Regions from separate parts of the Exiguobacterium sp. ZWU0009 genome, predicted to be linked through region 3. Evidence: riboswitches for the same ligand, from Rfam matches in the RefSeq annotation. Region 3 holds a riboswitch; each other region holds the start of a gene.

What was found. Region 3 has a riboswitch for S-adenosylmethionine ahead of L985_RS16335 (LLM class flavin-dependent oxidoreductase). Riboswitches for the same ligand answer to the same signal wherever they lie in the genome.
Region 1: linked by a shared signal. The riboswitch ahead of msrA (peptide-methionine (S)-S-oxide reductase MsrA) and the one ahead of L985_RS16335 (LLM class flavin-dependent oxidoreductase) in region 3 are both predicted to bind S-adenosylmethionine.
Region 2: linked by a shared signal. The riboswitch ahead of L985_RS15085 (methionine ABC transporter ATP-binding protein) and the one ahead of L985_RS16335 (LLM class flavin-dependent oxidoreductase) in region 3 are both predicted to bind S-adenosylmethionine.

Annotation. Positions count from the first base shown of each region.
Region 1 is NZ_CP018057.1:446,954-456,728, reverse strand. It holds gene L985_RS02430 (general stress protein) at 1-605, opposite strand, end outside; gene L985_RS02425 (DMT family transporter) at 733-1,050, opposite strand; gene L985_RS02420 (DMT family transporter) at 1,047-1,376, opposite strand; gene L985_RS02415 (GNAT family N-acetyltransferase) at 1,646-2,200, shown strand; gene L985_RS02410 (C40 family peptidase) at 2,342-4,897, shown strand; gene L985_RS02405 (putative quinol monooxygenase) at 4,955-5,248, opposite strand; gene L985_RS02400 (M20 metallopeptidase family protein) at 5,326-6,504, shown strand; SAM riboswitch class I at 6,567-6,670, shown strand; gene msrA (peptide-methionine (S)-S-oxide reductase MsrA) at 6,766-7,296, shown strand; gene L985_RS02390 (DMT family transporter) at 7,373-7,855, opposite strand; gene L985_RS02385 (Crp/Fnr family transcriptional regulator) at 7,868-8,536, opposite strand; gene L985_RS02380 (DMT family transporter) at 8,551-8,979, opposite strand; gene L985_RS02375 (NAD(P)H-dependent flavin oxidoreductase) at 9,115-9,775, opposite strand, start outside.
Region 2 is NZ_CP018057.1:2,927,370-2,937,144, reverse strand. It holds gene glpX (class II fructose-bisphosphatase) at 1-687, shown strand, start outside; gene L985_RS15120 (SDR family NAD(P)-dependent oxidoreductase) at 947-1,714, opposite strand; gene L985_RS15115 (C40 family peptidase) at 1,786-2,463, opposite strand; gene rho (transcription termination factor Rho) at 2,818-4,191, shown strand; gene L985_RS15105 (type B 50S ribosomal protein L31) at 4,283-4,528, shown strand; gene L985_RS15100 (DedA family protein) at 4,564-5,214, opposite strand; gene L985_RS15095 (thymidine kinase) at 5,398-6,012, shown strand; gene L985_RS15090 (alpha/beta hydrolase) at 6,085-6,843, opposite strand; SAM riboswitch class I at 6,911-7,012, opposite strand; SAM riboswitch class I at 7,262-7,365, shown strand; gene L985_RS15085 (methionine ABC transporter ATP-binding protein) at 7,452-8,480, shown strand; gene L985_RS15080 (methionine ABC transporter permease) at 8,470-9,120, shown strand; gene L985_RS15075 (MetQ/NlpA family ABC transporter substrate-binding protein) at 9,140-9,775, shown strand, end outside.
Region 3 is NZ_CP018057.1:3,158,761-3,168,535, forward strand. It holds gene L985_RS16320 (NUDIX domain-containing protein) at 1-201, shown strand, start outside; gene L985_RS16325 (SRPBCC family protein) at 424-891, opposite strand; gene L985_RS16330 (ATP-grasp domain-containing protein) at 968-1,915, opposite strand; gene L985_RS16335 (LLM class flavin-dependent oxidoreductase) at 1,912-2,970, opposite strand; SAM riboswitch class I at 3,046-3,148, opposite strand; gene L985_RS16340 (DUF975 family protein) at 3,262-3,900, opposite strand; gene L985_RS16345 (DUF2325 domain-containing protein) at 3,964-5,229, opposite strand; gene L985_RS16350 (DUF817 domain-containing protein) at 5,317-6,102, opposite strand; gene L985_RS16355 (YczE/YyaS/YitT family protein) at 6,206-6,919, shown strand; gene L985_RS16360 (MarR family winged helix-turn-helix transcriptional regulator) at 7,074-7,529, shown strand; gene L985_RS16365 (nitroreductase family protein) at 7,531-8,166, shown strand; gene L985_RS16370 (nitroreductase family protein) at 8,217-8,852, shown strand; gene L985_RS16375 (NAD(P)/FAD-dependent oxidoreductase) at 8,929-9,775, shown strand, end outside.

The DNA.
Region 1 (9,775 bases), 540 kb from region 3:
TCCCGACGCATCGCGATATCCGGTTCCCGGTTCCCGTCGAGCTTTTTCGAATGATCGATTGCCTGCTCATCTTGTGGCATCTTATCGGTACCGGCACGATGCAGATCAATCTCTGCATGTTCTTCTTTCGAATCTTTATCAATATCAAGCGGATTACCTGAGCCGAGCTGTGCGTTGGAATTCACATCTGATGACGTATGCGTCTCTTCACCACTACCATAACGGACCTTTACATCAGGATGTGTATTGTCTGTATTTAAATGTGGATCGAACTGAATATCTTGGACTTCAAGCAGAAGAACGAATCCCCCACCTTCGACTTCCGTTTTTCGTTGTTCGATCTCATTATCTGATAGATCAAGTGATCCGAACAGATCATCGACTTCTTGATCACGACCTTTGTTCCCACGAATCCGATCAATCCAAGACGGTTTCGTCGTCGCGATCTCTGCATCCATCTGACTACGGACGAGTGCGATGTTCGACTTTTCCTTGACGATGACGTAAAAGTCTTCCTCCCGATGTCCTTGAATGTGTAATTCGTCCATTTTTGAGATCAATTCTTCCTCTGAATAGAACGTTCCGATATATTGTTTCGTTTTCATGGATGTTCTCCCCTTATTAACACGATTTGTCATGCGTGACTTCTATAAGGAGTATTTCCTCTTTTGCGTTAAAATATGCCAAAAAAAATGCGTTCTATTAAAACGTCATCTGTTTGACATGAAACGATCATTCGCCGACAAGTTTCAAACCGATTGTCGCACTTAAGACGAGTCCTATGCAGACCAGACGTTTCCAGTCTTTTGATTCGTTATAGAGCACCATGCTGAGAATCGCACCGCCCGCTGCTCCGATTCCCGTCCATACCGCATACGCCGTTCCCATCGGTAAACCATTCATTGCAAGCGTTAAGAATAGGAAACTGAGTCCGAATCCTGTTCCCATCAACAGTAGATTCTTCGCATTCTTATTTTGATTGAACGTATTGATTAAGACGACACCAAACATCTCAAAGATTCCGGCAATGATTAAATAAATCCAACTCATGCTGATTTCTCCTCTCCACTGACTAACTTCAGACCGATGACGCCGACGAGTAAGACAGCAATCAATGCTAATTTCATCACGGAAGCGGCTTGATCGAATAACACGATATCCGTCACGACCGTTCCTGCTGTTCCGAGACCGACGAAGACAGCATAGACCGTTCCGACTGGTAAATGGTTACTCGCTTTAATTAGCACGGTAAAGCTAACGATGATACAGACGATCGTTGCAGCCCACTCAAGTGGTGTTGCCGCATGTTTTAATCCAATGACCCAGCCGACTTCAAAACACGCTGCGACGATGATGCCAATCCAATACTTTGCCATAGTAATTGCCTCCTGATAGGTAAATTCAAATGAAAAAGCCCGGGAGTAAGCGAGACGATTCGCTTTACTCCCGGGCTTTTATCCCTCCGTTGCATGGACAAACGTCCATGTTCCTCCCTCGGTCCAGCCGTACGGAACCCTAGAGGATACTCCCTATTCCATTCGATACAACCACCCTAGCACGCCCTTTTTCCTATGTCAAACAGGAATCCGTTCCCCATCTGTCAAATAGAATCAAAGTGACTTCATCTGAAAGAGGAGGATGCTGCATGCGTTATAAAATCAATGATCAACTTCGGATTCGTCGTTTTACACCAGAAGATGTAGAAGCCGTTCACGCCTATGCATCACAACCCATCGTCAGTCAATTCCAGTCATGGGGTCCGAATTCCGAGACGGATACGAAACAATTCCTGCACGATGCACTCGAAAGTGAACTCGAGACACCAAGACGTCGGTATGTTTTTGCTGTGACGTTTCCAAGCGACGTCGTCATCGGTGCCGGTGAACTCGTCATCACAGACGTTGAAAATAAAATCGCCGAAATCGGATACGTCCTCTCACCCGATGAATGGGGGAATGGATATGCGACGTCGATTGCCTCTTTCCTTCTCCAATTCGGTTTCGAAAAACTAGAATTGCACCGAATCACAGCGACGTGTGATCCGCGGAACGTCGCTTCTGAGCGAGTCCTCCAAAAAGTCGGCATGACGAAGGAAGGACAGCTTCGCGAGACGGTCTATCTCGAAGACCACTGGCGCGATTCCTTGATTTACGGCATGCTTGACTGGGAATGGCAAGTGGATCACGAAGAAGATAACTAACATATGACTTCAAACGGTGTGCTGAGGCATACCGTTTTTTTATGGGCAATCTCCTATTTTTTTGATTTTTATCAATTTTTAAACAAGCGCATGCTACACTATCCATAATGACAAATTTTAAGAATTGGAGTGAACCTCTTGATGAAAAAATGGACTGCTCATGTTGCTGGACTTGCCGCAACGTTGATGTTGAGCTCGGTTTTACCCGCACCCGCTTTCGCTGAATCGCCACCTGCTCAACCGACGGTAGAAACACAAACAGTCACCGAGACGACCGGGATAGCTTATTTGAACGAGGATGCTGCGTTGCTACAAACGGCTGATTCCACAACGATCATTCAACAACTACCAGCAGGAACGACATTGAAGACACTCGGCACGGACGGTGACTTCACTCGTGTCAGTTGGCAAGAAGGTACTGCGTATGTCGCAACAAACGCGTTAACGCAAACAGCACCTGTCTTTCAAAAACAAGCTACGCTGATGTCGAAAAGTCCACTCTCATTAGTTGCTTCACCATTTGATCCCACCGTCGTGACGCCACTTCCTGCCTATCAGCGAATCGATACATACGGCACTTTCGACACGTTCACGCGTCTGAAATGGAACGAACAATACGTCTACGTACCGACGGCACAACTCGAGCAACTTCCGAAATTAGTTGGAAAGCGTTATGCCAAACGAACGACTTCTCTTTTCGTTGAACCGAAGACGACGAGCGCGAAGTCAGCTGTCACTCAAAATCAAGCATTCGAAACGTTCGGTACGACGGGGACTTTCACACGCGTGGCCACTAAAACGGGTTACGCCTTCGTATTGACAACTGATTTAGCTGATGCGCAGGTCGAAAATTACCCGGAAACGGGTCTGCGTTATGCCAAACGAGCGACTTCCCTTTTCGTTGAACCGAAGACGACAAGCACGAAGACAGTCGTCGTTCAAAATCAAGCGTTTGAAACGTTCGGTACGACGGGTACTTTTACACGCGTGGCGACTAAAACGGGTTATGCCTTCATATTGACGGCTGATTTAGCAGATGCGCAGATCGTGAACCATCCGGAAACAGGGCTACGTTACGTCCAACAGCAGACGACGGTCTATGCTACTGCGACTACGAAAGGAAAAGTCGTACAATCGCTTCCTGTGAATACTTCGCTTCAAACGTACGGCATCGAGGGTTCATTTACACGAATCAAACGAAACGACGAGTATGCCTATGTGCTGACGGCACATCTTGGTACATTGAAATACTATCCGAAGACTGCACGCCTCTATGTTCAGCGTGCTACACCGATCTATTCGGATGCCAAATCTTCAAGTCCTGTCTTAAAGCAACATCAAACGAATACGCTGCTGACGGTGTATGGCACAAGCGGTGCCTATAGCCGGATCATCTTCCGTGGAGTTCATGCTTACGTCAAGACAGCTGATCTCGGTACTGGAAAAGTCTATGCATCAACCGGGACACGATACGCGAAACGCAACTTGTCCGTCTACACATCTGCGTCGACGAAGAGCAAAATCATGTATTCCGTCAAACGAGCTGATAAGCTAACGATTTACGGAACAAGAGGCAGTTACACACGCTTGAAAAAAGGATCGGTCTACGGTTACGTCAAGACGACGGATCTCGTCACGAAAAAGCCGGATCTGTATGACGTCACTGGTCAACGCTACGTGACGGAAGACGATGTCGTCATTCGTTCGCAGGCAAAACTATCGGGTAAAAAAATCGGTACATTAAAAAAAGGGACCTCGATTTCGATTTACGGAAAAAGCGGTTATTATACACGCGTCAAATATAAAAACACCTTTGGTTTCGTCGATTCGAGTCGTATCGGACTGAACAAGCCGACGGCAAAAGCAAAAAAAGGCACGACATTTTATGTCCATCTGGACCAGACGCCACTCTTCTCTGCCGACGTTGCTTACAGTCGCCCAGCTGCCTATTTGAAGAAAGGGACGAAATTAATTGGTCTAAAATCAATTGATGATGACTTTTGGCAAGTTCGCCTGGCAAATGGTCAAACCGGTTACGTCCTCAACCCTTATATCAGCACGAGCAAACCCGATATGGGACTGACACAAAAAGCGATCGACCGGGCGAAAATCTATACGGTCAAACAGACGACGTCGTTCTTTGCGAGTCCGACAAGTCCAAAAGGCAGCGGACTCGTTGAACAAGGCAAACGGGTTTATCCGCGTCATCGAGTCGGAAACTTCTATGTCATCCAGTCAGGCTGGACACCTGTTTATCTTCCTGTATCCGCTGTGACGATCACGTCCGATAAACGGGTCGTTAAAAAGAATAATACGCGTGGTGAAAAGCTGATCCAAGCAGCAGTCCAACATATCGGCACACCATACACATGGGGTTCGCAAGATGCCGTGAACGGTGGTTTTGACTGTTCCGGTTTGATTCACTACGCGACGAACAAGGCTGGAAAATACGGTGGTCGGACGAACGTTCGTGGCTACTGGTACGGTGCTTTCTTTACGAATCGCCGGACGAGTATTACAAGCGGTAAACGCTCGGATATCGTCTTCTTCCAGAACACTTATACAGATGGTCCATCGCATATCGGAATCATGCTCGATAGCGAACACTTCATCCATGCAGGCGGTTCACAACTTCAAATCAACTCGATTTACGAACCGCGTTGGCAAGAGCATTTCCTCGGATTTAAATCGATGTAAGACAAAAAAGACGAATCCGTCGAAATCGACGGGTTCGTCTCTTCTTATCGCAATACGTTAAAATGTCATCTCGACGTATTTCGTTACTTGTCGATCCATCAAGTATAACTCGATCTGTTCACGGTAGGCTTTATAGTGATCGGATGCGATATGCGCTTCAAGTGCCTCTTCATCACGATACACTTCATACAGCATGAATTGATGCTCATCCTCGATCGATTGATGTAAGGAATAACGTAAGCACCCTTCTTCTTTTTGTGAGGCATGATAGACCGTTTGTAGAATCGGGAAGACTTGATCCGCAAGTCCTGCTTTGATTGTAAGTACAGCGTTGACGACGATTTCTCCCATGTTTCATTATCCCCTTTCGTGATTACCTGTATCTGTACCCATTTTCACGAAAAGACACACGTCAAAGGAGCCTGAAGATGCAAACTCAACTTTTTGAAGCACTTGAACAATTCGAACCCACGATGATCGCGTTACGTCGTGATTTTCATCGACATCCGGAACTCTCTTTCCAGGAAGTCCGCACACAAGAACGGATTGCAAACTTTTATGCGGAGCAGGGCATCCCTCACGAAACAGCCGTCGGAGGTCGTGGTGTCGTCGCGACGATCGAAGGCAAACAACCTGGTCCGACGATTGCTGTTCGTGCAGATTTTGATGCCTTACCGCTTCAAGAAGAGACGACACTCGCTTTCCGGTCGATTCACCCTGGTGTCATGCATGCATGTGGACACGATGGGCATACGGCGATGGTGATGGCCCTTGCTGCTACACTCTATCCATTACGGGATCAATTGCAAGGAACGATTCGAATCATCCACCAGCATGGTGAAGAGGTCTTTCCCGGTGGCGCGATCCAAATGATTGAAGCCGGTGTCCTCGAAGGCGTCGATGCGATCTTCGCGACACATCTCGAAAATGATTTACCGGTCGGTACGATCGGTTTTCGAGAAGGACATACATTATGCGCGATCGATGAATTCGAAATCATCGTTCACGGTCAAGGCGGGCATGCCCAGGCACCGCACAAAACAAAAGATGCGCTTGTCGCCGGTGCACAACTGGTCTGTAACCTCCAACACCTTGTCAGTCGACGGGTCGATCCGTTCGAACCCGCTGTCCTTGCGATCGGGTCCTTCCATGCGGGAACGGCTCCGAACATCGTCACAGGTGAAGCACGCATCGTCGGGGAGATTCGGACGTTCAACGAGACACTACGACATCAGCTCCGACAAGAAGTCGACCTTATCGCCAAAACAACGTGTGCCGGCATCGGTGCCACCTATTCGATTGACTTCACGACGGGTTACCCGGCGCTTTGGAATCATCCGGACGAGACAAAACTCGTTCAGGAAGCCGCTTCTTTCTTACCGGAAGCATCTGTCCGGTCACTCACACCGATGATGGCGGCGGATGACTTCGCACATTACTTAACGCACGTACCGGGTAGTTATTTCTTCACCGGCTCCGGATATACGGACGGTCGCGTCAATCATCCGCAACATCATCCGCAGTACAAGATCAACGAACAGGCGTTGTTGGTTGGTGCGAAAACACTCGGAGCGACCGTTTTACGTGCCTTGAAACCTAAGGATTGACTTTTTTTCTTTGTGAATGGTATCATCACAACAATGATAACGAATGACATCAACTTCATATACCCTTATCAAGAGTGGACCGAGAGATCTGGATCGATGACGTCCCAGCAACCTGCGCATAGCAAGGTGCTACGACCAGCAAAGCGAAAGCTTTGGTTGATAAAAAGCGGCGACTCCTTTTGCAACCAAGCGAAGGAGTCGTTTTCGTTTTTCTCGCTGTCAGACATACAATGGGAATTTCCCACGGAGAGGAAGATACGGATGGAAAAAGCAACATTTGCAGGTGGATGTTTTTGGTGTATGGTGACACCGTTTGAAGAATTACCAGGAATCGAGGGAATCGTATCAGGTTACATGGGTGGACACGTCGATCACCCGACATACGAGCAAGTTAAAACAGGAACGACAGGACATCTCGAAGTCGTTCAAATCACGTTTGATCCGAGTCTGTTCCCGTACGAGCGTCTGCTCGAACTCTACTGGCCACAAACGGATCCGACGGATGCAGACGGTCAGTTCCAAGATCGCGGCACGCAGTACGCACCAGCAATCTTCTATCATACGGATGCTCAGCATGAAGCAGCGATCGCTTCTCGTGACGCTCTTGCTGCAAGCAATCGTTTCAAACAACCGATCGTGACGCGGATCGATGCCGCTTCTGAGTTTTATCCAGCGGAAGAGTACCATCAAGACTTCCATAAGAAAAATCCAGAACACTATAAAAAAGATCGTGCTGCTTCTGGTCGCGATGCCTTCATCGAGCAAGAATGGAAAGATACGACGACGGTCTAATTCGAAAAAATGCATAAAAAAACAGGTCAGTAAACGTTTGTTTGCTGACCTGTTTCATTGTTATGGAAAAGATAAGTCATGAAACACGTTCTACCTGATCCTTCGCCTTCTCTTCTGGTGCCACAACTTGATACCGCTTCAAGACAAAGATCCCGCATACCATGACGGCGAGACCGATGAGCTGACCGAACGATAAATCAATTTGTGGTAAACCGAACCAACCGAACGTATCGACAGCGAGAGCAAAGCTTAACTGCGAAATCAGAACGACAGAAATCGCGACGGATGGACCAAGCAACTGAATTCCACGCATGACACAAAAGACGACACCAACACCGACGAGTCCGCCGAACCAATAGAGCGGCGATACGTTTTGGATTTGCCCAATCGTTCCACCACGAAACAGGACATAGGTGACACTTGCTCCGACGAAACCGACGAAGAAGACCAGCGTCGTTGTCGCCCATGCACCGAACGCGTCACTCATCCGAGCATTCAGTACCGTCTGTAAACTGATCAACATCCCTGCCAACACGGCACACACGATGCCCATTACCATGTTCGTTCCTCCTTACTCATAGCTGTTACCGTTCGCCTTCTCGCGAATCCGCTCCAGATCGACGATGATGATTTTCCCGCGTCGTCGAACGAGAATCTCTTCTTCACATAATTTCGTGATGATACGGTTGAGATGACGATAACTCGTTCCAAGCCAGTCAGCGACGTCATGTAAGTTCGACGTCCGCATCTCCTGATAAAATAAACTGTCACTGGCTTCAGAAGCAATCGACAACAAATATCCCGCAAATCGCTCCTCGACGGTATACAACACATGGTGCGACGCTGATTTCGAGTCGGCATACCATTTTGCTGTGATCGTCCGTAATAGGAATTGCAGAAAGACGTTCGTCGTATTGTGCTCGCGTAAAATCGCATATGGCACGCTCAACACCTCGACGTCGGTCACCGCTTCGACCGTATTCAACACTTCCCGTTCATTGATGAATTCGGCGTCACCAATCACCGTCAGAGGTGTCTTGAATCGCAGAATCCGTTGTTTCCCTTCTGACGAGGCAGCAGAAATCTTGACCTTGCCTGCGACGATGAAGTACATCCGGTCAATCGATGCCCCTGTCGTACAGAGGAGTTCTCCTTTTTGGAAGGTTTCTTGACGCAACCAAGCGCGCGTCTCTTCCGTCAAAATCGTATCCAGTCCATACTGTTGAATGACGGTTTCCATGTTCATTCCCCCCTTTAGACAAGTGAGAAAATCGCAACTCCCGCAAGCATGAGACCCACACCAACCCACTGACCACGATTTCCTTGTTTTTTTAAGACACCGAACCATCCTTTTAAATCAATCAGAAAGGCACATAGAATCTGTGCGACGAGTAATAGACACATCGCCCATGTCATCCCGAGTTTTTGGATTGCTGTGAGTTCCGTTACGACGACTAGCACGCCAATCAAACCACCGCTCGCATAAATCCACGGTAACTGACGGAAGCCACCGATTTTCCGGTCTCGTACGAAACTGTAAATGACTAAACAACCCATCAAACCCACAAAGTGGACGATCAATACGGACAACCACGGTCCGACGCCTGTCGCAAGGCGCGCATTGAATATGCCTTGCAGGGCGATGAACAGACCGCTCATCAAAGCAAACACGACTCCTTGCACGTCATCTCCTCCTTTAATCTCTACACTAGAGTAGACATTACTCGTGCCCCACTTGAAAAGGACAAATGTCCCATTTTCAAAAAAACATGAAAAAACCCGCTTTCCACAAGTAGAATCACGGGTCCATCAGTATGCTCATGTCGTAAAACGAGTCGTCGTTTGTTTCAGCTGTTCCTCCGCTTCTGTCATCATGCGCGTAAACAACTCCGCAACCGTCGGCACATCATGAATCAATCCGGCAACCAGTCCAGCGTTGACATACCCTTTCTCCTCATCGCCCTCAAGAGCACCTCTGATATGATACGACTCATTCGTCTGATCGAGAAAAGCAGCAGGTGTCTCTGCTGTGAGTCGCTCAACGTAAGGACCATCAAGGACACGTCGGACGAATCCGACGGAACGTCCGATGATGCGTGTATCGGTATCGGTCGCCTCCATTAAGTGCGCCTTGTATGTCGAATGAACCTTCGCCTCTTCCGTCGCGATCAACCGTGTTCCGAGTTGGGCGCCAGCCGCACCAAGTAACAGAACAGCTGCCAGTCCACGACCGTCACCGATTCCACCCGCTGCAAGGACGGGAATGTTGACCCGGTCGACGAGCTGCGGAATCAAGGTCAGCGTCGTTAACTCGAGCGGTGAATTGATGCCTGCCGCTTCAACTCCCTCCGCTACGAGTACATCTGCACCTGCCTGTTCTGCCTTCAATGCCTGTTTGACCGAGGCGACGACGGCGATCGTTTTGATGCCGGCAGCTTGAAGTCGCTCTATGTACGGTGCCGGGTTTCCGGCCGACAAG
Region 2 (9,775 bases), 230 kb from region 3:
GCAAAAGGAACATGGGGCGCACTTGCTGTCCTCGCGGTCGCGGATGCAGGCGATTTACTTCATGCACCGGACATGTACATGGATAAGATCGCAGTTGGTCCGGAAGCGGCAGGACACATCAGTCTGGATGCGACGATCGAAGAAAACATCGCAGCAGTCGCGAAAGCGAAGAACAAAGAAATCGAAGACGTCGTCGTCTCGATCCTGGATCGTGAACGTCATGAAGAAATCATTCAACGGATTCGGGCAACAGGGGCACGGATTCGCTTGATCGGTGACGGTGACGTTGCTGGTGCGATCAACACGGCGTTCCCGCATACAGGGATTGATATCTTGCTCGGTTCAGGTGGTGCACCGGAAGGCGTTCTTGCTGCCGTTGCTTTGAAATGTCTCGGTGGTGAACTCCAAGGACGATTGTTACCGGCAGACGATGCTGAGATCGAGCGTTGTAAGAAGATGGGCATCGAAGATCCGTCGAAGATCCTTATGATGGATGATCTCGTTGCAGGAGATGACTGTATCTTTGCTGCGACAGGCGTCACGGACAGCGAGTTGATGAAAGGTGTTCAGTTCACGGCGCAGGGCGGTCAGACACACTCTGTCGTCATGCGTGCGAAATCAGGAACGGTTCGTTTTGTCGAGGGGATCCACTCGTTCAAGAAGAAACCGAAGCTTGTCATTAAGTAAAACAGGACGACTCCTCAAAAAGGACGTCTGAATCCATATAAAAAGAGTTGGCGTTGCGGATGATTTCCGGAATGCCAACTCTTTTTTGATGTGTTTCTAGGAATCAAGACGTTCGTCCTCAACTCCTACAGGAAAAGGAAACGTGCTAACGTTTCCGTCAGGGTAAGGGAAGACCCGGCACGAGATGTCGCAGCTTACCTCCCGCCTGAGGAAAGTGAGGATATGAACGTTGAGTGATAAATGAATCGTTATTTGACGATTACCGCGGACGCTGGACTTCTCCTGCTTGTCGGGTGACGTACCGACGCGGTAGAAAACGCGTCGAAAAGATATACCAGGCATTCCCGAAGCCAGGAACGATGAACGTTTTCCCCTTCATATAGCCGCGGTAGGCGATGCGCGCAACCGTCGGAGCATCCATGACACCAGGTCGCAAGAACAAGCGTGACTGTTCAAGATTTGCTGCTGATTCGAAACCGGTATGTGTCGCACCCGGACAGACGACGCTGACTTGAATCCCGTCTGCTGCAAGCTCTTCCGTTAATCCTTCCGAGAAGTGAAGGACATAGGCTTTCGTCGCGTAGTAGACACTCAGCCATGGACCACCTTCAAATGCAGCCGTTGACGCGAGATGGACGATCCGTCCTTTGATTCCCTGTTCTTTCATGCGAGAGGCATAGACCTTCGTTACGTGTGTTAATGCTTCAATGTTCAAAGCAATCATCCGAGACTCGTCTTCAAACGAGGTCTCAAGGAAAGAACCGAAGACACCAATCCCAGCGTTATTGATGACACAGTCGACCGGAATCTGTTCCGTTGCCCGAAACAGTGCCAGTCGATGCGTCCGCTTCGTTAAGTCATACGGAAAGACGGTTGCCGTTCCACCGAGTCGCTCGACATGGAACTTCGTTTCGAATAGAGCTGTCGCATCGCGTCCGACGAGCAGGACATGATCCCCTTGCATTGCGTGCAGATAAGCGAATTCGCGACCGAGACCTCTTGAAGCACCTGTGATTAAGACATGCATCTTGTTTCCTCCTTATGAATGAGATGAAAAAAAGCGATCGAGCCAATGCTCAACCGCTTTGAGATGATGAATTATAGGTAAGATCCAGCGCCGACAAGGCGTGAACCCCAGTACCCTGATTTGAAGCTTGAGTATTTAACGCCACCTGTTTCTGAGTTAACCATGCTTGACTTGCTCGTTGCGATCCCGACGTGTTGAATGCCGCTACCGTGTGAGAAGAAGACAAGATCTCCTGGTTGTACGCTTGAAACGCTGACTTTCTTAGAAGAAGAATATTGTGAAGAAGACGTACGTGGTAATGTTTTGCCTGCTGCTTTCTTGTAAACATAGCTTGTGAAACCAGAGCAGTCGAATCCACGAGTTGTCGTTCCACCCCATACATATGGAGTTCCTTTGTGCTTAGCTGCTTCGTTCAGGATTTTCGTCCGTTTTGAAGAAGAGCTTGTTGATTTTTTAGCGCTTGAAGATGATTTGTATGTCTTTGTGTATTGTGAGTAGACATAGCGTGTTTTACCGCCGTATGAGATTTTTGTCCAGCTGCCTGATTTGCCTTTGTATGTAAAGACTTGACCAGCGTTGACTTTCCCGACGATGCTTGCTTTCGTAGAAGGTGCTGTCCGAACACGAAGACCGTTGTCCGTGATCTTGACTTTCGTGACTGTCGCTGCTTCAACTTTACCTGTACCCACTGATGTAAAACCTGAAACCACTAAGGCTGCTGTCGCGATCGATGCTAGAAAACGTTTCATGTTAAGAATTCCTCCGTTTAATGTAGTGTGTTGCGTCCGTAAGTTATATGATGAAATCATTAAGTGTGTGATTAAGCAGTCTACCTTACAACTGTGTAAGAATTTTGTCTGCAGGAATATCTTAGCACGAGCACACTTGAAAACGTTTTTTCAGTTAGAAGACAAAACAGATGTTTTTGTAACATAACTGAAATAATATCTTTGAATATTACAAAGTAAGAAACGCAAAGGATTGTTGACGACGAATCAAAAAAAATATGATACCTTTAGTTCACGAATAAAATTACATACCTCCTGCTGTATGTATGGAAGTATGCTGAATGCAGTTGAATTTATAAAGAATAGGTGAAGAACATGCCAACAACTGATAAAAAAGATAAACCAGAACGTTCCTATACACTGGCTCAATTGAGTCAACTGACATTAAAAGAACTCTATGAAATCGCAAAGACAAAAAATGTCCCACAATACCGGGAAGCTCGTAAACGCGAGTTGATGTTCAAGATTCTAAAAGCACAGGCTGAATCGACTGGTCTTTATTTCCTCGAAGGGGTACTCGAAGTCATCCCTGGCAATCCACAAATGCAAAACGATGGTGGCTTTGGCTTCCTTCGTCCTATCAATTATTCCCAATCCTCTGAAGATATTTATATCGCAGCATCTCAAATCCGACGCTTTAATCTACGTAATGGTGATGTCGTCACAGGTAAAGTCCGTCCACCGAAGGAAAACGAACGGTTCCAAGGATTACTTAGCGTGGAAGCCGTTAACGGTGAAGCACCGGATACAGCCCGTAATCGTCTGTTCTTCCCGGCATTGACACCGATTTATCCGGATCGTTTGATGCGTCTAGAGACAGAGCCGCGCCATTTATCCGTTCGTGTCATGGATATGATTGCACCAGTTGGGTTTGGTCAACGTGGTTTGATCGTCGCACCACCAAAAGCAGGGAAGACATCACTCCTCAAAGAAATCGCGAACTCGATTCAAGAGAACCATCCGGATGTCGAACTGATTATTCTCTTGATTGATGAGCGACCTGAGGAAGTCACGGACATCGAGCGTTCAGTTCCGGGAGCAGATGTCGTCAGTTCGACGTTTGACGAAACACCAGACAATCACGTCCGGATTTCTGAGCTGGTCCTCGAGCGGGCGATGCGACTCGTCGAACACAAGAAGGATGTCGTCATCTTGATGGATTCGATCACGCGTCTGACACGGGCCTATAACTTAACGGTGCCGCAAAGCGGACGAACGCTCTCAGGCGGGATCGACCCAGCTGCATTCCATAAACCAAAACGGTTCTTTGGTGCGGCGCGAAACATCGAGCACGGTGGTAGTTTAACGATTCTTGCGACGGCGCTTGTCGAGACGGGATCGCGCATGGATGACGTCATCTATGAAGAATTCAAAGGAACTGGCAACATGGAACTGCATCTTGATCGGAAGTTGTCAGAGCGTCGAATCTTCCCAGCGATTGACATCCGAAAATCGGGTACGCGGAAGGAAGAACTGTTGCTTCCAAAAGAGCAGCTCGATGCGCTCTGGACGATTCGCCGGACGATGAACGAGTCGAACGAGTTCGTCGATACGTTCCTGCGTAAGATTCGTGACACGAAAAACAATGAAGAATTTTTCGTTGAACTCGAGAAAGAAAAGAAGAAGGCGGTCCGACGCGCACCAGCAAAACCGCGTACCGTCAAGAAGGAAACACCGACCGAAAAATAACTATTGCGACGCATAAAAAAATCGTTTAGTATAGGAAGGTAACTTACTCTGGCTCAGCAAATGAACCAGGGCGGAAGGAGAGAAATCAACCATGAAACAAGGAATTCACCCTAACTACAACAAAGTAGTATTTATGGATTCAACGACTGAGTACAAATTCTTAAGCGGTTCTACTCGTTCTTCGAACGAAACAATCACTTGGGAAGATGGTAACGAGTACCCACTCATCCGTGTGGATGTGTCTTCAGACTCGCACCCATTCTACACAGGTCGTCAAAAGTTCAACGCGGCAGATGGTCGTGTCGATCGCTTCAACAAAAAATACGGCCGCAAGTAATTACTTGTCGGTTCTTAAAAAACAGCCTGCCTCCATTACGGAAGCAGGCTGTTTTTGTATAGACTGAATTGTGAACGATACGCGAGATACGTCTTCAAGACGAATGAGAAGGCGATTCCACCGGCGATTCCGATTAAATACGGCATGACTTCCGGATGTGCCAAGATATAGTCCATGACTTTGTGGAACGAGAGGTGACGACCGACGAAGTAGCCGGCGCCTAAGAACACGCTGATCCAAATCAACGCACCTGTATACGCATAACTCGCAAACACGCGAAACGGCATTTTCGAGACACCTGCAAAAAAGGCAGAGAGCTGGCGGAGACCAGGTATGTAGTAACCGATGATCAAGACCGATTTTCCGTAACGACGAAATCCGGCTTCAGCGGAAAGAATATGTTTTTCTGAGATACGCATTTTCGGTCCGACGCGGTGTAGTAGTGGCATACCGAGTTTTAATCCGAGTAAATAGCTGATCGTCATCCCGATGCAACTGCCGGCGTAAGCAGCGAGAATCGTACCGACGAGTGGTAGATTGCCTTGATGCATCCAAAAACCGGACAGGACGAGCAGGGTCTCATCAGGAACCGGCAATCCCACGATACCACCTGCGAGAAGGACGGAGAGACCAAGGGCACCATATTGGTGCAGGATGTCGTGTAAGAGATGATGAATCGGGGACACCTTCTTTCGTGAGAGTCTTCTTCTTCAGTGTACAGGAAATAGGGGACGGTTGGAATGAAAGGACAAAAATTCTAGGTAAAGAAAAAATGAATTTTGATTTCCGGAAGTCAACCCTTTTTCTCGATACCGTTTCGGGCTATACTCGTTAAAGTGACTATTTTTAGAGGACGGTGTCGGACGATGATGCATGTAATAAATCAGTACGGCTGGATCGAAGTAATTTGTGGCAGTATGTTTTCCGGGAAATCGGAAGAGTTGATTCGTCGTGTCAGACGGGCGCAGTACGGCAAACTGCCCGTTCAAGTATTCAAGCCGGCAATCGACGACCGGTACCATGAAGAGCATGTCGTCTCTCATATCGGCAACTCCGTCGTGGCGATTCCGATGGCGACGAGTCGTGATCTCTACGCAGCAGTAGCAGAGGAAACACAAATCGTCGGAATCGATGAAGTTCAATTCTTTGATGATGAGATCGTACAAGTCATCGAAGCACTTGCACAAGACGGAAAACGCGTCATTTGTGCAGGCCTTGATCAAGATTTCCGGGCAGAGCCATTCGGCAAGATGCCGGAATTACTGGCGCGCGCAGAATTCGTAACGAAGCTGCAAGCCATCTGTCTTTCATGTGGTGATCCGGCTTCCCGGACACAACGATTGATTGATGGAAAACCAGCGAACTATGATGATCCGATCATCCTAGTCGGCGCTTCAGAGTCGTATGAGCCACGGTGCCGCCATTGCCATGAGGTGCCTGGAAAACCGAAGCCGCTCCAATCGGTGCAGCACCAAGAAAATTAAAAAAGACGAACCGGTCGCGGTCGTCCTTTGATGTAACAGCTGTTCACTTCTAAGTGAATAGCTGTTTTTTTATTATCCCGTTTCCTGTGAGAACCGGCTTGAGCGTTCGATAAAGCGGATCGTCTCACGAACGATCAAATCCTGATCATGATCGAGGGTCGCGACGTGGTACGAGTTCAGTAAACAGTAGCTTCGTTTATCATTCGTTCCGATGTGCTGATGCAGATAATCCGAGCTCGACGGCGGGACGACGTGATCGGTCGCCGAGTAGAGAATTAATGTCGGCAGAAGGATCGATCCCAAGCGTCCTTTCGTCTCATCCATCAGACGGACGAGTTCGAACGCACAACGACTTGGAACGAGGTCATAGATGATTTCGAAGGCTGCTCGCTTAATGTCCGGTGCCCCTTCCGGTAAGTACTGTGGACCGTCCTCGAACGAAAGTGCTTCATAGGATGGAACGGAGAGTGCGGCATTGATCGTAATGATGCCGGCAAACGGAATGCCGTCAGCGGCGAGTGACAGTGCAAGCGTCGCACCCATCGATTGACCGATGACGAAGACTTGATCGCATGTTTCTTGTAAACGTTCATAGCCGTCTTTCAGGCTTTGCTTCCAACATCGAGCAGTCGATTGTTCAAACTCGCGGACGTTCGTTCCATGTCCACGTAAGCGCGGGGCATAGACGGTAAAACCTTCAGCGGCGAATGCCTCACCGACGTCCCGGACACTTTGCGGGGTCGCATTAAAACCATGACAGATTAGAATACCGATCGATCCACCTTGAAGATAAAACGCTTCAGCACCAGTCAATACAGGATAGTTCATCATTACTATTTTTCCTCCATTCATGAAAAAAACTCGTCGACGTCACTGCTTGGACGCCCACGAGTTTTTCACCGTATCATCCAAAGCCGCGCTTTGTTGGTCGGAGCACCTTACAAATTGCAGGTTGCCGTGAAGTCATAGAGCCAGGTCTCTCGTTCACTCTTGATAAATATCATATTGGAATTGTCGGAATAATCATTGAAACGATGGTAGCACGACCAAAAATGACTTGTCAAATCTTTCTTGACGAATCACGATCCGTTCATTAAGCTAATTCATAACTTGTAAATCCATCGATATGCGCCAAATGGATTATTTTTGCAAAGTTGGTTGACTTTTAAAGTTTCGACCCGTAATGTAAAAATTAGTTTTACGACATAAGCAACAACGCAACAACACACATACGAATTTCATACCGCAATACTTATCCAGAGAGGTGGAGGGACTGGCCCTACGAAACCTCGGCAACAGACTCATTATGAGCACTGTGCCAATTCCATCAGACAGATGTCTGAGAGATGAGTGGAGTGGATTCTGCCACTGTGCGGATCCAGGTCTCTTCTTGTTTCTCAAGAAGGGACCTTTTTTGTTGAATGAAGGGGGAAAACGGAATGATTGCATTTCATCAAGTCAAAAAAACGTACGTCACGAAAGATCAGACGATTGCAGCACTCGACGGTGTCGACCTGACGATCGAAAAAGGCGAAATCTTTGGTGTCATCGGCTTTAGCGGTGCCGGAAAAAGTTCACTGCTCCGCTGTGTCAATCTGTTAGAACGACCGACGTCAGGAACGGTGACGGTCGATGGGGAAGATTTAACGCAACTGTCTCCAAAAAAATTACGCCAAGCAAAACAACGGATCGGGATGATCTTTCAGCACTTCAATCTGTTGAATGCGAACACGGTCTTTACGAACGTTGCAAAACCACTCGTTCTCGCAGGCGTCAAGAAAGACGAAATTCGCCGCCGAGTGACGGAGTTGCTCGAATTCGTTGATCTCGCGGACAAGGCGGATCATTATCCGGATCAATTGTCCGGTGGGCAGAAACAGCGCGTCGGCATCGCCCGGGCACTAGCGACGCAACCTTCCGTCCTCTTGTGTGACGAAGCGACGTCAGCGCTTGATCCCCAGACGACGCATCATATTCTCCAGTTATTAAAACGTATCAATGCGGAGTACGGGATCACGATTCTCTTGATCACTCACGAGATGGGCGTCATTCGTGAAATTTGCGACCGGGTCGCCGTCATCGAAGCTGGAAAGTTGATCGAGTCAGGAACGGTCTTCGACGTCTTTTCGAATCCAAAGACCGAGACGGCACGGAACTTCGTCCGGTCTGTCATGCATGACGAGATTCCAGCATCGATTCGTCAGTTGATCGAGTCGCGGAATGCACATCCGATCTACAAGATTCATTTTCTCGGACATCACACCGGGCAGCCGCTCTTATCGCAAGTCGCAAAACGCTTTGACGTCGATGTCAACATCTTGCACGGAAGCATCACAGAGTTGCAGGATACGCCGTTCGGCACCTTGCTCGTCGAGTTGATCGGTGAGCCGACTGAAGTGAAACGAGCGTTACAATACATCGATCAGGCACAGGTGACGGTCGAGGAGGTACTTGCCCATGCTAGTTAATTACAGTGATATCTGGACAGCATTTTTGCAGACGATGACGATGGTATCCGTTTCGCTCTTATTCTCGACCTTGATCGGCTTACCACTCGGTATCCTGCTTGTCGTCACGCGAAAAGGCGCATTGCTTGAAAATGTCCCGCTGTTCACGTTCTTCAACAGTATCGTCAATATTTTCCGCTCGATTCCGTTCATCATCCTACTCGTCGCGATCATTCCATTGACGCGCTTGATCGTCCAGACATCGATCGGAACCGAAGCCGCCATCGTCCCGCTCGTCTTTTACGCCGCACCGTACATGGCGCGTCTGATCGAGAGCTCGTTACTCGAAGTCGATAAAGGTGTTCTGGAAGCAGCAGAAGCGATGGGTGCGACACCGTTTCAAACGATTTTCCGCTTCCTCCTACCGGAAGCACTCGGTTCACTGATCCTGAACTTAACGATCGCGACGATCGGCTTGATCGGGGCGTCAGCGATGGCAGGTGCGATTGGAGGCGGTGGTCTCGGTGACTTAGCGATCACCTATGGTTATCAACGATTCGACACGAAAGTCATGATCATCACGGTCGGGATTCTCGTCATCTTAGTTCAAGGATTACAGACGACAGGCAATATCGTCGCACGAAAAATCAGAAGACATTAATCAAGGGAGCGATTCAGCCATGAAAAAAGCAGTAGCAATTGGAGCAACACTAACGACGATTTTATTTGCCGGGTGCGCAGCATCAGGAGAAGACGAAAAGACGATCAAACTCGGTGTCAGCGGTTCAGACACACAAGTTTGGGACTATGTCGCGAAAAAAGCAGAAAAGGAGGGCATCAAAATCGAGCTCGTCAAGTTCTCCGATTATGTCCAGCCGAACATGGCACTGGCTGAGGGTGAGATCGACGCCAATGCCTTCCAGACGATTTCCTACTTCAACGCCTTCAAGAAGGAACACAAGTTGAAGCTGTCACCGATCGCGACGACCGTCATTGCACCGATGGGGATCTACTCGGATAAATACAAGGATGTCAAAGACATTCCGGTCGGCGGAAAAATCGCCGTTCCGAACGAAGCGACGAACATGGGGCGCGCCCTCTTGTTACTGCAAGAAGCCGGTCTGATCAAGTTACCGGACGACTTCGACGGCAACGGTTCAGTCGATAAGATCGTCGGGAATCCGAAGAAACTGAAAATCGTCCCGATCGTCGCCGGGCAAACGCCACGCGTCTTACCGGACGTCGCGGCATCAATCATCAACAATGGCATTGCCGTTGACGCTGGCTTCAATCCCATCAAGGACTCGATCGTCCAT
Region 3 (9,775 bases):
CGACAACTCTACGAGATTTCGATCGATCAAGGAACGGAGACGTGTTTTCTCGTCCGACGTGTCACGAATAGTTCTGTACTTCAACTCGGGATTGATCCTGAACTACCACTTGATCAACAAGAATTACGAGCTGTTCGATTTCGACCACTGAATGAGATGCAAAATGATCCTCAGATTTCCCGTTTGCGCCTACTATCGTAACGATATAATCATTTGATGAAACGAAAGTTTAATCACAATACTTATATTTAAAATTAGCAGTCGGTAACTGATCTTTTAGTTGATCCAAAAGTACGTGAACAGTCGATGAAAGATGGAATCGGTATGCGTATTGGTCATCTATCCGGCTTAACGAGCGGTCAAAAATCATATACGAATCGATAAGATGCTAAAACGGATTCCCAGGCACGGGAATCCGTTTTTTCATGCGTTGTTCTTCTTTTGTTTCGCCGCTTCTTCTTCGACACGTTGCAACAGCCCATGAACGATTTTCTCATTCTCTCGCTCGCCTCCAAGCGACAACAGACTCTTTCCAACAAAATTGGCTCCTTCGTTCTTCCCTGTATAAATCAACAGACATCGATCAGGTCCGAGTGGTTTGAGTGTAAATGTCATCTCGATCTTGAATATTTTAGCCAACGTAAATCCGATCGTATTTTGTTTGAAGTCGGGTTCGTTCGTATAAGCCAAATCGGTCACGATATAGGTTTCAAGTCGGTTACCCTGCATGTACGTTTGACGATACGTCGAACCGACCACACCCGGTTTTCGTTCGATTACCTCGTGCTGGACGACGTTTGGAATCAAACGCTGCAATCGCGTGTGATCAAACAAGTGCCATGCTTCCTCAATCGGAATATCGAGCTGTCGTTCTTCTCTCCACGTAATCATAGATCCGCCCCCTTTTCTATAGAAATACCCTGTCATCCGGTCTTGTAACGTCCGGTGACAGGGCGGGAGCAGATTCTTATTTTACTGTGCTTGTTTCAAGGGCTGCACCGAGGAACTTGGCCAGTTCGAGCATACCGTAGCGTCCTGCAGCTGCCTCAGCATCCGAATTATAGTTCGTATTCGTATTGACGTCATACGTATAGATCGTACCTGACGCATCCTTGATGAACTCGATGCCTGCGACCGCAATCTGGTTCGCTTGGAGGAAGGCTTCATACTTTTGGATGATCGGATCATCGAAGCTTTCAACAATTTGGAACTTCATCGGCGTTTGCGGTGCTTCTTCACCAACTGGGCAAAACAGGTCGTCAATCACACACGCATCCGCTGGGCAAAGTTCGAATCCTTCCGACGTATCGACTTGGACCGCGTAGACGAATTTTCCACCCACGAACTCACAGCGCGTGATATACGGTTCTGGTGCTTGGATGTACTCTTGAATCAACGTGATGCCATCGACTGGTTCGTCAAATGTCGGACCATCGAGGTAGGCTTCAAGTGCTTCAATTGAGTGGAATAACTGGACGCCGAGACCTTTCCCGGCACGGTTGTGTTTCGTGATGAATGACGAAACGCCGATCTCTTTTGCCGCTTGCACGATTTGATCACGTCCGACTGCAGCCGTCGTCTTTGGTACACGGATGCCTGCTTTACGTAGTGCTGTATACTGATTGACTTTGCTGACTTCAAGGCGGAGCGCACGCGTTCCGTTGAAGACGGTCCGGTCGTGTTCTTCTAACCAAGCAAGGACCCCTTCCGTCAACTCCGGCGCGTAACGGTGCCCGCGTGTATGCGAAGAGGCACTCATCCGGCTGTAAAAGACGCCTTCTGGCGGTAGTTCATCGAGTGGAACGATTCCTTCATTTAGATGCCACTCTTCATACGGTAACTCAAGTTCTTCGAGACGTTTGATGAGATGGTCCGTCCATTCTTGGTTTTCGTGGAGAATATGAATTTTTGTCATGATTGTTGACCTACCTTTCGTTTCGCTTCGACCAGTGGCATTACGTCACGAGCAAAGCGTTCCATTTCTTCGAGTTGTGGTGAGAATTGTAACAAGAGTAACGTGACACCGACGGCTTCGAACGCTAGAATGCGTTCCGCAATTTGTTCTGGTGTTCCGATCAAGTTCGGTCTTAGACCACGGTTCGAGACGGAATAATCGTTTCGCTCGACCTGTTGCTCCAGTTGCGATTTACTGATGAAATCCTGATAACCGGCATAACCGGCGCTGTCTTCCTTGACGTCCGTAATGCGTTGCCACTCAAGAAGCGCTTCTTCTTCCGTATCCCGACAAATGATGTAGGCAGCAAGACCGAAACTCTCGAGCGGTGCGTGTCCCGTCGATTCCCGGCGTACTTTCATATCGTTGATTTTATGGGCTACTTCTTCGACCGTGCCCCCGTGCATGACATAAGCGTCACAGTGTTCGACGATTGTCCGCTTTCCAGCTTCACTCTCTCCACCAGCGTAGAGCTTGATGCCTGGACGCTGGACGGGCTTCGGATGAAGTTCCGCCTGCTCGATCGTGTAGTGATTACCGGAGAAGCTATACGGTGACGCATCTGCCCATAATCCTTTCATGACCGTGACGAATTCTTCCGTCCGAGCATAGCGTTCATCGTGTGCTGTGAAGATACCGTTGTATTGTTTGGCTTCCTCTGCCCACCACGCCGAAACGACGTTGAGCGTAAAGCGTCCACCACTCAACTGATCGATGTTTGCCGCCATCTTCGCCGTCGTCGCTGGATTATGGAACCCAGGACGAACCGCTGTCATGATTTCTAAGCGTTCTGTCGTTGCAGCAATCGCAGCTGCCGTCGTCCATGCCTCAAGACTCGGTTCCTTGATGCCTTTGATGTCGTTCAAGTTCAATTCCGCGATCAACGTCGTCGAGAAGCCGATCCGTTCTGCTGTTTGTGCGACTTGTTTTGCATAATCGAATGTCGGTGGCATCTGTTCATCCTCGACGTTACGTAACCATCCCCCAAAAATCGGTAACCAAAAACCATACTCCACTCCATCGTCCCCCTTATCATAAAAAAAACGCTCTTTTCGAAGTTCGAAAAGAGCGACGGTATCTTGTCCTGTCCGCTCTTATCTTCAGAAGGTATCCCTTCCTGGAAGTAGCACCTTCCGCCACAGCGGGGTTGCTGAAGTGTCTTCGGGCCAGTCCCTCGACTTCTCTAGATAAGATGTGTTGCATTCATCGTACAAAATTCACTGAACTAAAGCAACCATTAAACCGTCTTTTCCAATCGGAATTATTTCGAGCATAAAAAAATCCCGACGTAGTGTCGGGATCCGGTATTAATATGGTGCGACGAAATCTGATGTCTGCTCTGGTGCTTGTTCACCACGAACACGATCATAGAACTTGGCTAGTGTGACGCTGAAGTATGGTCCGACCCACAGGATAGCAAGACCAAGAGTAACGATCACGAGTAATGCCCAACCAATGAATGATAGGAAGAGTAAGAATGCTTCCATCTTATGACCGTCCATGAGTTGACGCGAGCGTGTGATTGCCTCGAGGATACCAATCGACGGTTCATCCCGAAGGATGTAGAACGTCAACAAGTAAGAGAACGATTTGATGATCCCTGGAATGATCAAGAGCAACGTCCAAAGTGCGATGAAAATGAATTGAACGATTGCGAGCCCGACCACTTTCAGGAACATCCCGTATGGCTCAAATAGACCTGTCACTTTCGCTTCTTCTCCACGAGCAATCGACATGGCAATCCATGTCCAACCGACTCCTAATGGAATCAGTAAAATCGATACTAACATTACGACGAGATCCATGCTATTTGACGGCTCATCGATATCCGATCCAAATAAGTTAGGAACACCCTGAATGATACTAAACAGCAGGAATGCTAGGACTGCAAATCCCCAACGACCGCTGAGCGACTCCTTCGCTGCTTTTTTTAATTGAGATGACATGAGTAAGGTCCTCCTTGAAAAATAAGTTCTCACCTTACTTTACGGTCGAATTCTTCTAATGTTTCACTCTTTTTTCAATAATTTCCCGTCTCGTTGCTGGTTGAGCCAAGCACGCTCAAGTTGTCGTTCACACGCTGTATATAGCGATCGTCGACCGTCGAGGCGTTCCATCGCGAACGGAATACCATGTTTTTTCGCCTGTGCAATGACATGTGCACTCGCCGCATGAGAGACACGGCTCGTCACGACGACGATGGCATCCGTCTTTTTGGAGAGACAAGCAATCTTTTTCGCAGACTGTGCGTCTCCTGCGAGATGAATCAATTCGATTCCTGTTGGCGCAAAGAACTCACGATAAACAGCCGTTTGTTGTTCGTTTCCAACGATGACGAGGCGCATACCTGTGAAGCGCGTGAAATCAAGCGGTGTCTTATCGACGAAATCCATCAATTGTCCAGGTACAGCTGTCGTCACGATTGGTTCGATCTTTCGCTCTTTTTGAACACGAATGCGCTGCTGCACTTTTTTAGCCTTCGGAACCGTTTGTCGTTTCATTTTTCGTGCATACCGATTTGACTTTTTCGTTGTCACAGGCGTCTTCACTACCGGTTGCTTGACCTCAGATGGACGGTTTGATGATGTGTTGACGATCGGCTCTTCATACGTGAACGGATGTTTCCAAGCAATCGTTAGTGTATCTTTCCGTCCGCGCCACATGGCGAGATCGACGAGTTGTCCTGCTTCTAGTCGGAAATAGCGCATGTCTTCTACTGGTACGACATAATAAAACGGTCTGTCCGACTCATCTTGCAGTGGACCATTCACCGTTTCCTCAATGATTCCATGTGCCTTGACGATGGCTTGTTCAAACACGACACGTTCCGGATTTTCTCTCATTCGCTCCGTCGAGACGACGGCTTCAACACGGCACATCGTTTTTTGATCATCCTGATGATCGACACGGATCCGAACTTCCATGCCGTGCTCGAGATTCCAATCGCGGACGTCTCGTTCTGAAATATGACTGCCGGACCACTCTAGTAAAGTACCGCCTTTTAATCCCCGCTGAAACGTATAGGCATAACGTTGCTTGCGTACTGGCTCGATCGGTACTTGTGGTGGCATTACGACGGTCTGCTTCTCTCGTTTCACTTCGTCGATGACTAGTGTTTCTTGAACATCGCGCGGTGCATAATACGCTGACATCTTGACCCATTCGTCGATTCCGTTCACTTCGTCGAGCCAGAGTTGCCAATCTTCATACCGCTCCACGACTGCTAATTTCATCTGTACCAATTCAGTTGCTCGTTCCAACACCTGTTGCATCATCCGTAACCACTTCCTTTGCGTTTTTTTCACTATAGCAACGAAAAAACGTGGAAGTAGTTCAAAAAAATAACCGGGTTGTTTTTTTATTTAGGTACGTTGCTGAATTTCCACAGCCGGATCCTGACGCTTATATTTTGCAACGATGACAATTAAAACCGTGATGATCACAAGCAGGAACCAAGAAGACAATTTTCCAAGATCAACGACTGCCCAGCCTCCTTCTTGATGCGGATAGACCCAGCCTTTAAAGAACGTCACGATATTCTCTGCAATCCAAATGAAAAAGGCGATCAGTAAAAAGGACAGGACGAGCGGCATCCGGTAGATCGTCTGCTCGATCGTAAAATGAACCCAAGACTTATAGAAGACAAGGACGACGAGGACCATCAATAGCCAGCGTGCATCGAAGATCCAGTGGTGGGTGAAGAAGTTGAGATAGACGAGACTGCCGACGCTAATCGCAAGCCACGGGGGAGGAAATGCTATGAATCGTAATTGAAATCGCCGAAACGCCTGGCAGACATAGCTCGCGACGCTTGCATACATGAATCCTGCATATAAGGGAACACCAGCCACTTTCGTCAAAGCGTCTTCCGGATAACTCCAAGACCCGACGTTCACCTTGAACAGTTCAAGTGCTAGACCGATGACGTGAAACAATAAGATCAGTTTGAATTCTTCCATCGTTTCATAACGCGTGACGAGTAAGACGATTTGGATGAGAATACACCAGAGCAACAGGAGATCGTATCGAGCAACCGGTTCAGTAGGAAGATAACGTGAAAGAGCAAGCGCTGCGAAAATCATCACGGGAAAGACGCAACAGACGGCTTCTATATATGTAAAACGAATCAGGTGCCGGATCGCTTTCATTCTATCCCTCCTTTTTCTTCAGTATACGTTTCTCTTTTGACCTTCCCCTCCTTCTTAAGATGGAAAAAACGGAAAATTTCGTCTTTCTTCTTCCACTTTCCTCATGATACAGTTAACGAATCAATTATTTTTAAGAAATGAGGTGCCAGACATGACGCGTCATCGCGCTTCCTGGTTGTTACGCGCTACGTTAAAGTGGGGACTCTTCCTACTCGGTTTATTTTTACTCGCTCTTGGCTCATCGATGATGATCACGGCTGAACTCGGTGTCTCGACGTGGGACGTGTTGCATCTCGGTCTTCAAAAGAAGACACCACTATCCGTCGGAACGATCATCTTGCTTGTTGGTCTCTTACTCGTGTTCGTTAAATACGCGTTAGACCGTGTCACACCGCAAATCGGAACGCTCGTCAACGCGATTTTCGTCGGTGTCTTCATGAATCTTGTTCTTGGTTCTCATCTCTTACCGTCTTTTGAATCGATCTGGTTGAATACACTCTGGCTGATTTTCGGCATCTTTATCATTGGAATGGGCGCTGGTCTGTATGTCGCTGTCGGATACGGGGCCGGTCCACGCGATGGGTTGACATTGACACTTGCAGAGCGCTTTGGAACGTCGATTCGTCTGATGCGGACGATCATGGAAGTTACGGCATGCGGCATTGGCTGGTTGCTTGGGGGACCTGTTTTCTTCGGTACGATCCTCTCGATTTTCTTAATCGGACCGTTCCTGCAATTTTGGTTGTTCTATTTCCGCCGGATCATTGCAGCGATTGATGCAAAAGGACTTTCAGCGTCTGAACGCCATATTAGTTAAGTCGCCTGACTCGATATCATTCTGCGTGAATGATATCTTTTTTTATGTCAGAAGCAGATAAGTTGCGTCACCAAAATAAACACGTTATATTCGTTTACATATCAATCTTTGATACGTCAAAGGTTTCTTCGAACGAAGGGAAGGATGTGATGGATTGAGTATTTCCTGCAACGAAAAAGGACGTTTGATCTATGCACTCGTCTCCGTCAATAAGACGATTGCTCAAAAATTCGATCTCTGTACGGATGGTTTCAGTCAGACGCGAATGGATCTACTTGCTCAACTACAAGTCGATCAAACGATCAGTCAAAAAGAATTGCAAAAACGCGTCAATGTCGATCACGCGGCGGTGACCCGTCACCTCAAACACCTAGAATCGACCGGGATGATTGCTCGTGAGCGTTCAGCCGCTGACAATCGGGTGATTCTTGTTTCCTTAACGGAACAAGGGGCGACGCGCATCGCACGATTACGCGAACAAAAAGATGAGTTCCTCGAGAACTTACTCGAAGGATTCTCCGCTGAAGAACAACGGACGTTAGCTGAGATGATTCAACGCATCGAAGCGAACGCCGACACATTACCTAAATTAAAAGAGGAGTCGATTTAATATGGCAACGCAAACTCAAACAGACTTCATGGAAATCGTCAAAGGACGCCGTTCGATTCGTAACTACGATACAGACGTGAAGATCTCAAAAGAAGAAATGACACAAATCCTTGAAGAAGCAACACTCGCACCTTCTTCCGTCAACATGCAACCATGGCGTTTCCTCGTCATCGATAGCGAAGAAGGTAAAGCAACACTTGCACCACTCGCGAAATTCAACCAAGTTCAAGTCGAGACATCTTCTGCTGTCATCGCCGTCTTCGGCGACATGAACGCTGTTGATCAACTCGAGAACATCTACGATACAGCTGTTGCAAAAGGACTCATGCCACAAGAAGTACGCGATCGCCAAGTACCAGCGATCCAAGGGATGTACAGCAGTGTATCGGCGAACGATTTGAAAGACAGCATCTTGATCGACTCGGGTCTCGTCTCGATGCAATTGATGCTAGTCGCTCGTGCACACGGTTATGATACAAACCCAATCGGTGGTTACGAGAAAGATCAAATCGCGGAAGCATTCGGTCTTGAAAAAGAACGCTATGTACCGGTCATGTTGCTATCGATCGGTAAAGCAGTCGACGCTGGATATCCATCGGTTCGCCTACCAATCAACGATATCGCAGACTGGAAATAAGTTTTTTACACTATAAAAAAGAGAAAACACACAAGGGAGATTGAATAATTATGACTACTCAAACAACAACGGACTTCATGGAAATCGTCAAAGGACGCCGCTCGATTCGCAACTACGACACAAACGTAAAAATTTCAAAAGAAGAAATGACACAAATCCTTGAAGAAGCAACACTTGCTCCATCTTCAGTTAACATGCAACCATGGCGTTTCCTCGTCATCGATAGCGAAGAAGGTAAAGCGAAACTCGCACCACTCGCGAAATTCAACCAAGTTCAAGTCGAGACATCTTCTGCTGTCATCGCCGTCTTCGGTGACATGAACGCGGTCGACAGCATCGAGACAATCTACGACATGGCTGTTGAAAAAGGGCTTATGCCACAAGAAGTACGTGATCGCCAAGTACCAGCTATCAAAGGTTTCTACCGTCCAGAAGACGTTGAAACATTACGTGATAGCATCTTGATCGACTCAGGTCTCGTTTCGATGCAATTGATGCTCGTTGCTCGTGCACACGGTTACGATACAAACCCAATTGGTGGTTACGAGAAAGACCAAATCGCAGAAGCATTCGGTCTTGAAAAAGAGCGTTATCTCCCAGTCATGTTGCTTTCAATCGGTAAAGCAGTGGACGCAGGATACCCATCGGTTCGTCTACCAATCGCTGACATCGCAGAGTGGAAATAAGCGATATCACCTAGTCCGGATTCCTTTCATAGGAATCCGGCTTTTTTGTATACTCAAAGAAAAGGAGCTGTCAGTGATGTATGATGTGACGATTATCGGAGCCGGTGTGGCAGGAATTTTCCTCGCCCATCAGCTTGTTGAAGATGGGCAACGCGTCTTATTGATTGACGCCGGAAAACCAATCCGTGAACGAACGACAGAAGATGCGTATCTTGGATTCGCAGGGCTTGGCAAATCAGAAGGAAAGTTCAATTATGCGACGGGATTCGGCGGCGAACTCGTCTCAAAAATCGGTGAAGAGACAACACGACGACTGTTCCAAGAAGTCGATGATCTCTTATGTACATATGGTGGAGGTACAGTCGAGACATACTCGACGCATTCCCCTACTGTAGCGTCTCGTGCCCGTCGCGCCGGTCTGCACACGGTCGAGACGACCGTCCGTCATTTAGGCACGGCACGAACCGCTGCCGTCTTCACAGCGTTTGAAGACGCCTTATTACCACGTCTCGATGTCCGGTTCGAAACGACGATCGAGCAAATTACGAAATCGGAGCCGTTTGCGATCAAAACAGCGGACGAGATTTTCGTCAGTCAACGAATCGTGTTCGCGACGGGTCGTTCTGGTGCGGACTTTACGTTGCACCAATTAGCGACGCTTGGTGTCACCCCACAGCGGACTCGACTTGATCTCGGGGTGCGGATTGAGACGGATGAAGTACTATTTCGGACATTGTTACAGGAGACGTTCGAGACGAAGCTCGGTTACGACTCGCCTTACGGTCAAGCCGTCACCTATTGCATGAATCCGCGCGGACGGATCATCCGCAAATATCAAGAAGGACTCGTCATGCCGGATGGTCAAAATGTCCACGAGTCGGCAGACGGTTCGACAAATCTGAACTTTACACTATTTCTCCCGC